Cohnella herbarum: one gene and its partner. The protein of the gene in region 2 binds, or shares a complex with, the protein of the main gene of each other region. Links are inferred from orthologs where the notes say so. Each region holds a gene or a part of one and is shown on either strand. Other genes may lie near its edges.

The links. The genes of interacting proteins can lie anywhere in the genome.
Region 1: rny (region 2) and pfkA share a complex: the UniProt entries of both Bacillus subtilis proteins name them as parts of the possible RNA degradosome complex. The link is inferred for Cohnella herbarum from one-to-one orthologs.

The regions. Positions count from the first base shown.
Region 1 is NZ_CP051680.1:149,637-154,585, reverse strand. What follows is about bases 30-3,015. They hold pfkA (6-phosphofructokinase), read right to left. Parts: upstream 2,014-3,015; coding sequence 1,045-2,013; downstream 30-1,044. Other genes in these bases: HH215_RS00705 (tetraprenyl-beta-curcumene synthase family protein), read right to left, coding at 2,045-3,015; HH215_RS00715 (DUF3906 family protein), read right to left, coding at 826-1,026; deoR (DNA-binding transcriptional repressor DeoR), read right to left, coding at 30-653. Also shown: more of deoR, read right to left, coding at 1-29; more of HH215_RS00705, read right to left, coding at 3,016-3,124; HH215_RS00700 (hypothetical protein), read right to left, coding at 3,147-3,491; HH215_RS00695 (multi antimicrobial extrusion protein MatE), read left to right, coding at 3,673-4,949. UniProt on the Bacillus subtilis protein: Catalyzes the phosphorylation of D-fructose 6-phosphate to fructose 1,6-bisphosphate by ATP, the first committing step of glycolysis.
Region 2 is NZ_CP051680.1:2,018,681-2,024,677, forward strand. The notes cover bases 1,705-4,569. They hold rny (ribonuclease Y), read right to left. Parts: upstream 3,976-4,569; coding sequence 2,434-3,975; downstream 1,705-2,433. Other genes in these bases: HH215_RS09035 (TIGR00282 family metallophosphoesterase), read right to left, coding at 1,705-2,172; HH215_RS09045 (regulatory protein RecX), read right to left, coding at 4,230-4,569. In the rest of the region: HH215_RS09025 (dipeptidase), read right to left, coding at 1-802; stage V sporulation protein SpoVS, read right to left, coding at 947-1,207; more of HH215_RS09035, read right to left, coding at 1,378-1,704; more of HH215_RS09045, read right to left, coding at 4,570-5,402; recombinase RecA, read right to left, coding at 5,565-5,997. UniProt on the Bacillus subtilis protein: Endoribonuclease that initiates mRNA decay. Initiates the decay of all SAM-dependent riboswitches, such as yitJ riboswitch. Involved in processing of the gapA operon mRNA, it cleaves between cggR and gapA.

The DNA.
Region 1 (4,949 bases), 1.9 Mb from region 2 along the record:
AGCACGGAATCCGGAGTCGGCGAGCCCGCCGTGAAGACCGCGATGTTCGCGTTTTTCCCCATATCCATTACTCTTCGAATATGTCGATCGGTCAACATGGACTGCTTTACGAGAATATGATCTACGATTGCCGGCAAATACATGAAATAAGGCGTTACGTTAAAGGCCTTGCCGAACAAATGAACGATTTCCGACGGGGAAATATGCACATCGGCATCGCTAACGCCGCCGTTCAATTGAACGACGAAAGAATTGCTTAAGGACTTCTCCTTCAGTTGCAAGGCTACCTGATACATCGTCGAGCCCCATGACGCTCCGATCGTGTCCCCGTCTTTGGCCAGTTCGGTAACATAGGATGCCGCGGCTTGCCCGATGTACTTCTTTACTACGATCTCGTCGTAAGTCGGCGTAAAGGCAACGACCACGTTCTTTAACCGGAATCGCTCTTTAAGCAAACTTCGCAGAACTTCGACGTCTTCCGTCGGATCCTTGATCTCGATCGTAACGATGCCTTCGGTCTTCGCTTGCTGTAGCAGCCTGGATACCGTGGGTCTGGAGACGCCGAGCGCATCCGCGATTTCATTCTGGCTGTAATCCAACTGGTAATACAGCTTCGCCGCTTCGATTATTTTTTTGATTTTGTCGTTATCCAACAAAAGTCACACCATTCGACATGCAGTTTTTTTGAAATTTTGTTCACTTAAAATGAAATTATGTTCTCTACTCGTTATTATAATGGATAATAGCTTTCCGCGCTAGGACAAATTACATACAAAAGCTGACGCCATCTATTCGACGTCAGCTTCTCTCACACTTTCGATTCGCTTATGATTCAATAACGTAAGCCGTACCTTTATTCGCTCTCTTTTTCTCGATTAGAGCGATCTCGAGAATAACCGGAGGAACGACAAAATATTTCGACAAATGCATTTCGGCTTCGTTCATGACCTGTTCGTCGTTGTCTCCCATGACGACCAGTACGACGTTCTTATTCTCTAATTGTACTTCTAATTTATATAGAAACATGAATTCACCGCGTTCTGATTATTGGGATAACCGCAAGGCAAGGTTGTATAGATCCAGATTAAACGATTTCTTAGTGGACACGACCTTCTCGATATCGGTGGCCACGAACTCTCCCTTGATGATCCCGATCCCTTTGCCCGAGTCGCCCTCCAGCAGACGTTGAACCGCGAAGTCCGCGAGCTGGCTCGCGAGAATCCGGTCATTGTGAGTCGGAGATCCCCCGCGCTGGATGTGACCGAGTACGGTTACGCGCGGTTCGATGCCGCTATACTCCGTTATATTCCTAGCTACTTCATCGCCGGAACAAACCCCTTCGGCAACTACGACGATTCCGTGACGTTTGCCTTTCTGGAAGTTATCCTTCATCCGCAAAGAAATATCTTTAATATCGAAAGGTACTTCCGGCACGAGAATCGCTTCCGCTCCGCTGGCTAAGCCTGCGTACAAGGCGATATCGCCGCAATGGCGTCCCATAACCTCGACGACCGAAGATCTTTCGTGAGAAGTCATCGTATCGCGCAGTTTATTGATCGCGTCAACGACGATGCTGACCGCCGTATCGAATCCGATCGTGAAATCGGTGAAAGGAATATCGTTATCGATCGTCCCCGGCAGTCCCATCGTCTTGATTCCCAATCTACTTAATTTGTTAGCCCCATGATAAGAACCGTCTCCCCCGATAACGACAAGGCCGTCGATGCCTTGCTCGCGAAGAACGTCGGCACCGCGCTGCTGGCCTTCCGGAGTCATGAACTCCTTGCAGCGGGCGGTTTGGAGAATCGTGCCTCCGCGTTGGATAATATCGCCCACGCTTCGCAAATCCATCGGTCTAAGATCCTGGTTCAATAAACCTTGGTAACCCCGTTGCACGCCATATACTTCCAAGCCGCGGAATAACGCGCTTCTTACGACAGCCCGAACCGCCGCGTTCATTCCCTGGGAATCTCCGCCGCTTGTTAATACGGCAATCTTTTTTACAGCACTCATTACGCAATTCCTCCCAAATGTCTCTATCGTATTACATGGCTTTCCTTATCCAATGGCTATTCAGCCAGAAAAACAACCTAGACCAAGGGCTTCCCTTCATAAGAAGCTTGGCGGTATCGCGAACGTCCCGTTGATCCTTGACTTTAGGATCGGACAAATACAACGCGACCAGACCTTCTACGATCATCCGGTGGAAATAGCCGAACGGAAGCTCGTCCGCGGACTTTCTGGCCGCGTTTACGATTTGCTTCATTCGTTCGTTTAGCATCCGCTGGTCATCGTAATAGCAGCAGAAATTCAAATCTCCGCCCACCCTGTCTTCCGCCTGATCGATCAAATAATCGAGCATAATATGCAATCCGCAAATGGACGGAAAATAGTGGTTTCTGATCGAAGCGGCTTGTTCCGCTTCGAGCTTGGGATCGCTTGCGGCGAGGAACAGCATGAACATTCCAAGCGTCGATCCGGTCGCCGCCGCGAATTCATTCCACATCAGTTGCGGATAGCGGGAAGCGTGCTCGTCCCACCAACTTAACAACGCAGGCTCGCGGTCCGCATGGGCAATATGCTTGTATACCTGCAAATCTCCGTACAGCTTTACCAGCTCTACGACATGCTCCCGCACCAGATGATAGGAAGGCAACGCCGCGATAGACGTTCTGCATTGCTCGACCAGCGCGGCCAAATAACCGCTATCGTCCTGTTCTTCTCGCAAGGCATAATAATTAGACACCGGAGACCCCGGCGATACCGCGTCGATCATGCTTTGATGCAGTAGGCGAAAGTCGTTCGGATCTAAGGAGGTGCTTCGGTCGCATAAATTATCCAAGTAATCGCTGATGGTTTGCAGAGCGACGATCAGCGGAATCAACACGTGTCTTTGCTCGAGATTGGCGGCCGCATAGACTCCGCCTCCCTCGCAATGAAACTGCTTGGCGTTCATGCTGTCCAACGCTTGCTTGCGAAGCTCCAGATCCGCGATCCCATCCGCTCTTGCTCGCCATCGGCCCAATTCGGCGCGAACTTCCGGCAGCACGTATTTATACACTCTTTTCATCAACGAAATCGGCCCGCTTGGGGCACGACCCGCCAATAGGGGCTGGGTTTTCATATCAAGGGTCCTCCGCTTTGCTCTATCCGATATGCATTTTCGATTCGTCGTCTAATTCCTGCTGGGTACGGAACCATATGTTCAGGTCGTTGATTCGGCTGGCTAGATCGGCGATTTCTCCGTTGATCGTACAGGATCGCACAAAGTCGTCTTCCTCGAACAGTTGCTGCTGCTTGATTCTAATCTTGGCTTCGAATCGCATGATATGATCCGGTATGCCTCCGCGAATCATTTCCCATCTGGACAAGATCGCGGACTGTTGCTCATGGTCCAGATCGTCCCAATCCTTATCCAAACAAGGAACGGAAATCCCGTGCCGTTCGCTAAATTCGAATTGTCTATCGAGCCATAGCTCGGATATCCGCATGGTTACCACCCGTTTTCCTCAAGAGCCTAGCAAAATCATCATCACTTTAATTTATCATTTCAGACCGACGAAATCCAGCTTTATCGTCTGAATTCCTTTCCCGAAAACAATCGATTATCTGATATAATACAAGCTATCTAGTGGAACGGACAACGCCATATCATCTAGAAGGAGCTTACTTATGTCGCAAGATAACGGGCCGGTCTCGCTGAGACGGCTTTTCCTGTTTTTCATCCCTATGGGCATTTCAGTCCTCCTAATCAACTTAAGCCACGTCATCATTAACGGAACGTTAGCCAGATCCAGCAATCCCGAGATTATATTGGCCGGTTACGCGCTCGCAATGAGTTTACTGGGCGTAACGGAGAAACCTGCCGTGCTGTTCCGCCAAACTTGTTCCGCCTTAGTCAGGGATCGCACCTCGTTCCGTGCAGTCAGGAGCGTTAGTTTCTACGTATTCGGATCTTCGGTCCTCTTCGGAGGCCTCGTATCTTATACGCCTGTAGGCCACTGGATATTCGGCGCCGCGTACGGCGCGGACGCCATCGTTGAACGAGAAGCGATTCATGCTTTCGCCGCCCTAATGTTCTTATCCGTCTTTTCCGGTATTCGTTGCTTGTATCAAGGGGTTATCATTTACAAAATGAGAACCCGCTGGCTGACGATCGCGATGATCTTTCGCTTAGCCGGCATGTTTTTGTTATCCCAGTATTTCCTTCACATAGGCGTCACTAGCGCTTTGCAAGGTACGATCATTTTCGTGTTCGGGATGATGATCGAAGCCTCGATCAGTTGGTGGGAATCGAGCAGACTGCTCAAAGATATGCCTTTGAAGGATGAAAATTGCGAGATTACGAAGCCTAAACAAGTTATGTCTTTCTATAACCCGTTGCTATACTCCTCGCTCATCGTCGTCTGGCTGCTCCCCATCCTGAACGCGCTCCTCGGATCGACCGAGAGGGGTACGCTTGCGGTGGCCTCGTTCGCCGTAGCCGGCAGTTTAATGAACTTGGTCTTAGGTTTCTTTACCTATTTCCACCAAATCGCCTTGCTGTTCGTCAGATCGAATCCGGCTATCGTCCGTAAATTCACGTTGATGCTGGGATTCATTCCTCCGTTGCTGATGCTTCTATTGGCATTCACGCCGATCGGTTCTTGGATGTTCTCCAACGTCCTTGGCGTCAAAGACGAATTGCTAACGGCCTGCATTCACGCTTTGCGAGGATTTTTCCCGTTCGTGCTTATATTTCCATGGCTGGACACTCTAAACGGTATCGTCATGGCCCACGGGGAAACGAAGCTGATGTTCGGCTCCCAGCTCGCCAATGCGATCGTAACGGCAATTCTCATCGTCCTGCTCGTCGTCCTCTTACCGGGTTGGAACGGGGTTCTAGGTTCCCTAGCGCAGTCTGGCGGTTTGATCGCGGAACTAACCTTCCTCGCATGGCTATTCAGGCG
Region 2 (5,997 bases):
GGGAAATCCCGTCGAAGTCCGACCCAAAGGCGATATGTTCAGCCCCTCCTAGCGCGCATACATGTTCGACATGCCTAAGAACATCGCCTATTTTAACCGACTCTTCACCCGTCACAAACCAAGGAACGAACGTTAGCCCGATGATCCCCTGCGCGCCGATGATAGCCTGGATTTGCCGATCCGTTAGGTTACGAGGATTGTCTTTAATCGCGCGGACATTGGAATGAGACGCGAAAAAAGGGCGTTGCGCGCGCTCGGCCAGCTCCCAGAATCCCCGATCGGATAGATGGGACACATCTATCAGGATACCCAAAGATTCGCATTCCGTAACAAGCTGTCTCCCCGCTTTCGTGAATCCCGCTCCCCGAGGCTCCATTGCTCCGTCGCACGCCCAATTCGCATGATTCCACGTCGGTCCAAGCAGCCTTAAGCCTAATCGGTAGAGAAGACGCAGCGCCCATAGATTGCCTTGCAATCCTTCGGCCCCCTCCAAGGATAGCAGAACACCGATTTTCCCATCCTGCTCCGCCCGTTCGATATCCCCCGCTTTGCGAACGAGTTTTATTCCCCTTACGGTCAGAACCTCGCTCCAGAACAGTTCCGCAGCATGAAACAACGATTCCGGATCGCTCGGAATCGTGTCGGGCAAGTAAATGGCAAACACTTGAAGACCAATGCCCCCTTGCCTTAATCGTTCCGGAGTGGCATCGAAAACGCCGACATCGGTAGCGCTCCCCCATTTGGAGCCTGGGTTTTCAAGCATCTTGCAAAGCACGTCTACGTGCAAATCGGCCACTCTCATCTTATGTCCCCCTCTGCGCAACTGGCCCCACTATGCCTGAACGGCACAAAAAAACCTGCTACATCGATGTAATCGAGACGTAACGTGAGTCACGCGGCTACGATTATCACCCAGGAACAGGTCGACATCTTACCCTACTGTTGTTTACCTTGGTTCGACAATAAGCTTTATTGCCGTCCGGTCTTCTCCATCGATCACAATATCCGTAAAAGCCGGGATGCAAATCAGGTCTACCCCGCTCGGTGCCACGAATCCGCGGGCGATTGCGACCGCTTTAACCGCTTGATTGAGCGCCCCAGCGCCAATAGCTTGCAGTTCGGCGGCCCCGCGTTCGCGGAGTACGCCTGCCAGTGCGCCTGCTACGGAATTTGGATTGGACTTTGCGGAAACCTTTAATACTTCCATGACCAGTTCCTCCTCTTATGACAACCCGCTTATTTCATCGGTTGCATCGGGAATTATTCGGAAATCAAAGGATGGGCCCACTAAGGCATACTTATTCGGTAACCCGGACGATAATTCCTTCTTTTCCAAAGAGGTTTGGCCATGAAAGCTTGTAAACCTTCGCAATATTTTTATACGGCGATCCAAGAATCCTCGTCCACCGAAATATTTTGTACCTTTACCGCTTTACCTGTCGCTTCGTCAATGTCGACGAACACGCCGTTTAACGTCCATTTTCCTTCGGCTACGGTGAATCTTGCGGGCATTCCCGTGATGAACCGGCGAACGACCGTCTCTTTGTCCATGCCCAGAACGCCATCGCGCGGCCCGGTCATCCCCGCATCCGTCAGATAAGCCGTACCTTCCGGCAAAATGCGGGCATCGTTCGTCTGAACATGCGTGTGCGTGCCAACGACCAATGAAGCGTATCCGTCCAAATGCCATCCCATCGCGATTTTCTCGCTTGTCGCCTCCGCGTGGAAATCGACGAGAATGCACTTCGTATGCCTGCGCAGCTCTTCGATTTCTTCTTCCGCCGTCCGGAACGGACATTCCGCAGGGGGCAAGAACGTGCGGCCGATCAGGTTAACGACGCCTAGCTCCTTGCCGTTCCCCCTTACGATCATGCTTCCTCGCCCTGGCGTGCCATGCGGCAAATTCGAGGGCCGAATCATCCTGGCTTCATCGTCGATGAAGTCGAAGATTTCCCGGTTATCCCACGTATGGTTACCCATCGTAATGCCGTGTACGCCCCATTCGAACAGCTCCCGGGTAATCGCGGCATTTATTCCGCGCCCTCCGGCCGCATTTTCCCCGTTGGCGATAATGATGTGAGGATTATATTTGTCTTTGATCCATGGAAGCAACCGTTTGACCGTGTCTCTTCCGATATTACCTACGATATCTCCGATAAAAACGACCTTCATCCGCTTCAACTCGCTTTCCGTACCAGTAAAACGACTTCGCCGTCCGTAGACGGCGGCATACGTTTGTATCGAAAACTTATACTTTCTATGCGTACAAGCATTAACGTCTTCCAACGCCACTTAGGTAGGGTGCGGAAACGTTTATGTCGGTGACGATTCAGAAATGGATAGCGAAATTTTTACATTCTGAATCGTTATACAAAGGGAAAAGTGGCTGCATGTTGCCGCAGCCACTTTTCAGCCTTCCCTGCATTCCGTAATTTATTTGGCGTACTCAACCGCGCGGGTTTCACGAATAACGGTAACCTTGATGTGACCTGGATAGTCCAGCTCGCCCTCGATTTTCTTCGTAATATCCCGAGCTAAGCGGAACGCTTCGGTGTCGTCGATCTTCTCCGGCTGAACCATGACGCGAACCTCGCGTCCGGCTTGAATCGCGTACGATTTCTCGACGCCTTCGAACGATTCGGAGATCGCCTCCAGCTTCTCGAGCCGGCGGATGTAGGTCTCCAACGTTTCGCGGCGAGCTCCCGGACGTGCAGCGCTAAGCGCATCTGCCGCTCCGACGAGCATAGCGATAACCGATGTGGCTTCCACGTCGCCGTGATGGGACGCGATACTGTTGATAACAACAGGATGTTCCTTGTATTTCTTGCCCAATTCCACGCCGATCTCGACATGCGAGCCTTCCACTTCGTGGTCGAGCGCTTTGCCGATATCATGAAGCAAGCCGGCGCGTTTCGCAAGCGTGATGTCTTCTCCCAACTCCCCGGCCATAAGACCGGTTAGATAGGCGACTTCCATCGAATGCTTCAACACGTTCTGGCCGTAGCTCGTCCGGAATTTCAGACGACCTAGGATTTTGATCAAATCCGGATGTAAGCCGTGCACGCCAACTTCGAAAGTAGCTTGCTCGCCGTACTCGCGAATTCTCTCATCGACTTCCTTACGGGACTTCTCCACCATTTCCTCGATCCGAGCCGGGTGAATCCGTCCATCCGCAACTAATTTCTCTAGAGAGGTCCGTGCAATCTCGCGGCGAATCGGGTCAAAGCCCGACAGAATAACCGCTTCCGGCGTATCGTCGATAATGAGATCAATACCCGTTAACGTCTCAAGAGCACGGATATTACGTCCTTCACGACCAATGATGCGACCTTTCATCTCTTCGTTAGGCAACGTTACGACGGATACCGTCGTTTCCGCCACGTGATCCGCGGCGCAACGTTGAATGGCGAGGGAGATGATATCGCGAGCCTTCTTGTCGCCTTCTTCTTTCGCTTGATGCTCGATTTCCTTGATCATCTGCGCCGTCTCGTGACGCACTTCTTGTTCCACGTTCGACAGAATCATCTGTTTGGCATCTTCCGTCGACAGGTTCGAAATGCGCTCCAATTCGTTCATCTGCTGCTTATGCAGAGATTCGATCTGATCCTGTACCTCTTCGATCCGTTTCTCTTTGTTGGCGACTTGCTCCTCTTTCCGTTCCAACGCTTCTAGCTTACGATCCAGCGACTCTTCTTTTTGCAACAGCCGCCTTTCCAGGCGTTGAATTTCGTTGCGGCGTTCGCGAATATCGCGTTCCGCTTCGTTACGGAGCTTATGCACCTCGTCTTTGGCTTCCAGCACCGTTTCTTTACGTACGGCTTCCGATTCTTTCTTGGCAGCTTCAACAATCTGAATGGCAGCCGCTTCGGCACTAGAGATTTTGGCTTCCGCAATGGATTTGCGTGCGACATAACCGATCCCAAAGCAAAGGACGCCAACAACGAGAACGATCAAGACCCAGACCCATGGCATCATGGTCTTTCACCTCCTCGTTGCATCACCAAGGCAACCGCTTGGGGACACTTATTCAATTGATTTTCCGGTTTCCAAACCGTCTGATTACATGTGAACATTGCATAAAGGGTCGAAATAACACGTTCTGAATCGCTTTTTGGAAGGAAAAAACGTTCAGTTGGGAAGATGGAATACAAAATCATTTTATCTTTTGCTAAATTAGATTGTCAAGCAAGGTTCGCACGTATCTTTCGATCCCGAATCCGCGCATTCCATTAATCTTCCATATATTCCGATCCGTCGTTGTAGTCTTCGCCGAACTCGGCATCCGAATCGGACTCTCCCGATTCCGCTGAGGCTTGCTGTACCGCGGTTCTAACGACTCCCGACGGGAATCCTCGGCGCATCAGCATCGACATCAGCTTCATCTTGCGCTCCCTGTCATTTCCTTTGACGCTCGGCCACTTTTTACGCGCCAACGCCAACGCCGAATCCAGCTCGATCTGCCCGTCCAACTCTCCGATCGCTTGGTTGACATCTTCCCGTCCGACGCCCCTCTGCAGCAACTCCTGCCTGATCAGCATCCGTCCCTTGCGCTGTCCGACCGCACGCTGCTCCGTGAAGCGTTTCGCATACGAGCTGTCATCTATCATCCTGCTCGCCCGTAAACGCTCTAAACATGCCGCTACGACCTCTGGGACGTATCCCTTGAGCTTTAACGCCTTGGACAACTCGGCAGTCGTCCGCGCTTTGCGTTCCAGCATCAGCAGCGCCGATCGATAAGCGTCTTCCTTCTGCTCGTCCTGCCTTAGCGTCTCATAATCCGCGGCCGACAACCGGCGACCCTTTAACAACCGCCAACTGACTAGCGTATCCTCGTGTACGGTAAGCAACGATTCGCTTTCCCCTCGTGAGGACTGAGCCCCGGCAATGAGCGCGTCCACCTCTTCGTTCCAGTCGACGGACAACTGCATCGGTTCACTCTCATGCTGAATGCCTAACCTAGCGTCATCCTCAGCGCTCGACCCATCCAATTCCAGCTTAACCGACACCCAATACATATGAGGTTTCTTCGGATGCGACTCGATCCCAACGACAACCGCTCCTAATACCGGTAATTTCAGCGGATTCCCCGCATCCTCGTCCGAGGATTCGTTTCTAGCGTTATTTCCGAACCGTTTCGTTCCACCGCTTCGATAATTCGAACCGGCATACTTTCCGGTTTTACGATTATTAGATCCGCCGAATGTTCCACTGTTACGATTATTCGATCCGATTTCCGTGTCGCTGTTGCGATTATAAGTTCCAGCGGATGTTCCACTGTTACGGCTGTTCGATCCGATATCGGTGTCGCCGTTACGATTATTCGAATCGGTACGACCCGCTCCGCTCTTTTTATCGCTAACCTCATGCTCATCGTTTCTACCCGTTCTTCCCGATCCGTACATCTCCGCCCATTCTCCTCTCCGCAAAAACACAAAGAACGGCAATATATGCCGCCTTCTGTGTTAAGCCTATATTCGTCTAGCTAGCCAGCTAGCCAGTAAAGCTACTGGCTAGCTCCTATCCGTCTAATCGTTCAGTCCGCCCGTTAATCGAACGATATGCATTTATGCGTCTTCACCGAATTCTGTGTCGTCTTCCTCATCGGCAGAGACCGCAGCAGAGCTGGCTGCGGCAGCAGTTAACGATGAAGAGAGCAACGCTTCCCGAATTTGTTTCTCGATTTTATCGGAAACCTCAGGGTTGTCCTTTAAGTATTGCTTCGCATTCTCGCGCCCTTGGCCGAGACGTTCGCTATTGTAAGAGAACCATGCGCCGCTCTTCTGGATAATGTCCTGCTCAGCACCGATATCGATAATGCTTCCGACCTTCGAAATTCCTTCGCCGTACATGATGTCGACGTCAGCTTGCTTGAACGGAGGCGCAACTTTGTTCTTCACGACCTTGATCTTCGTGCGGTTACCGACTACGTCGTTCCCTTGTTTGATCGCTTCGACGCGACGAACGTCCAACCGAACGCTGGCATAGAACTTCAAAGCG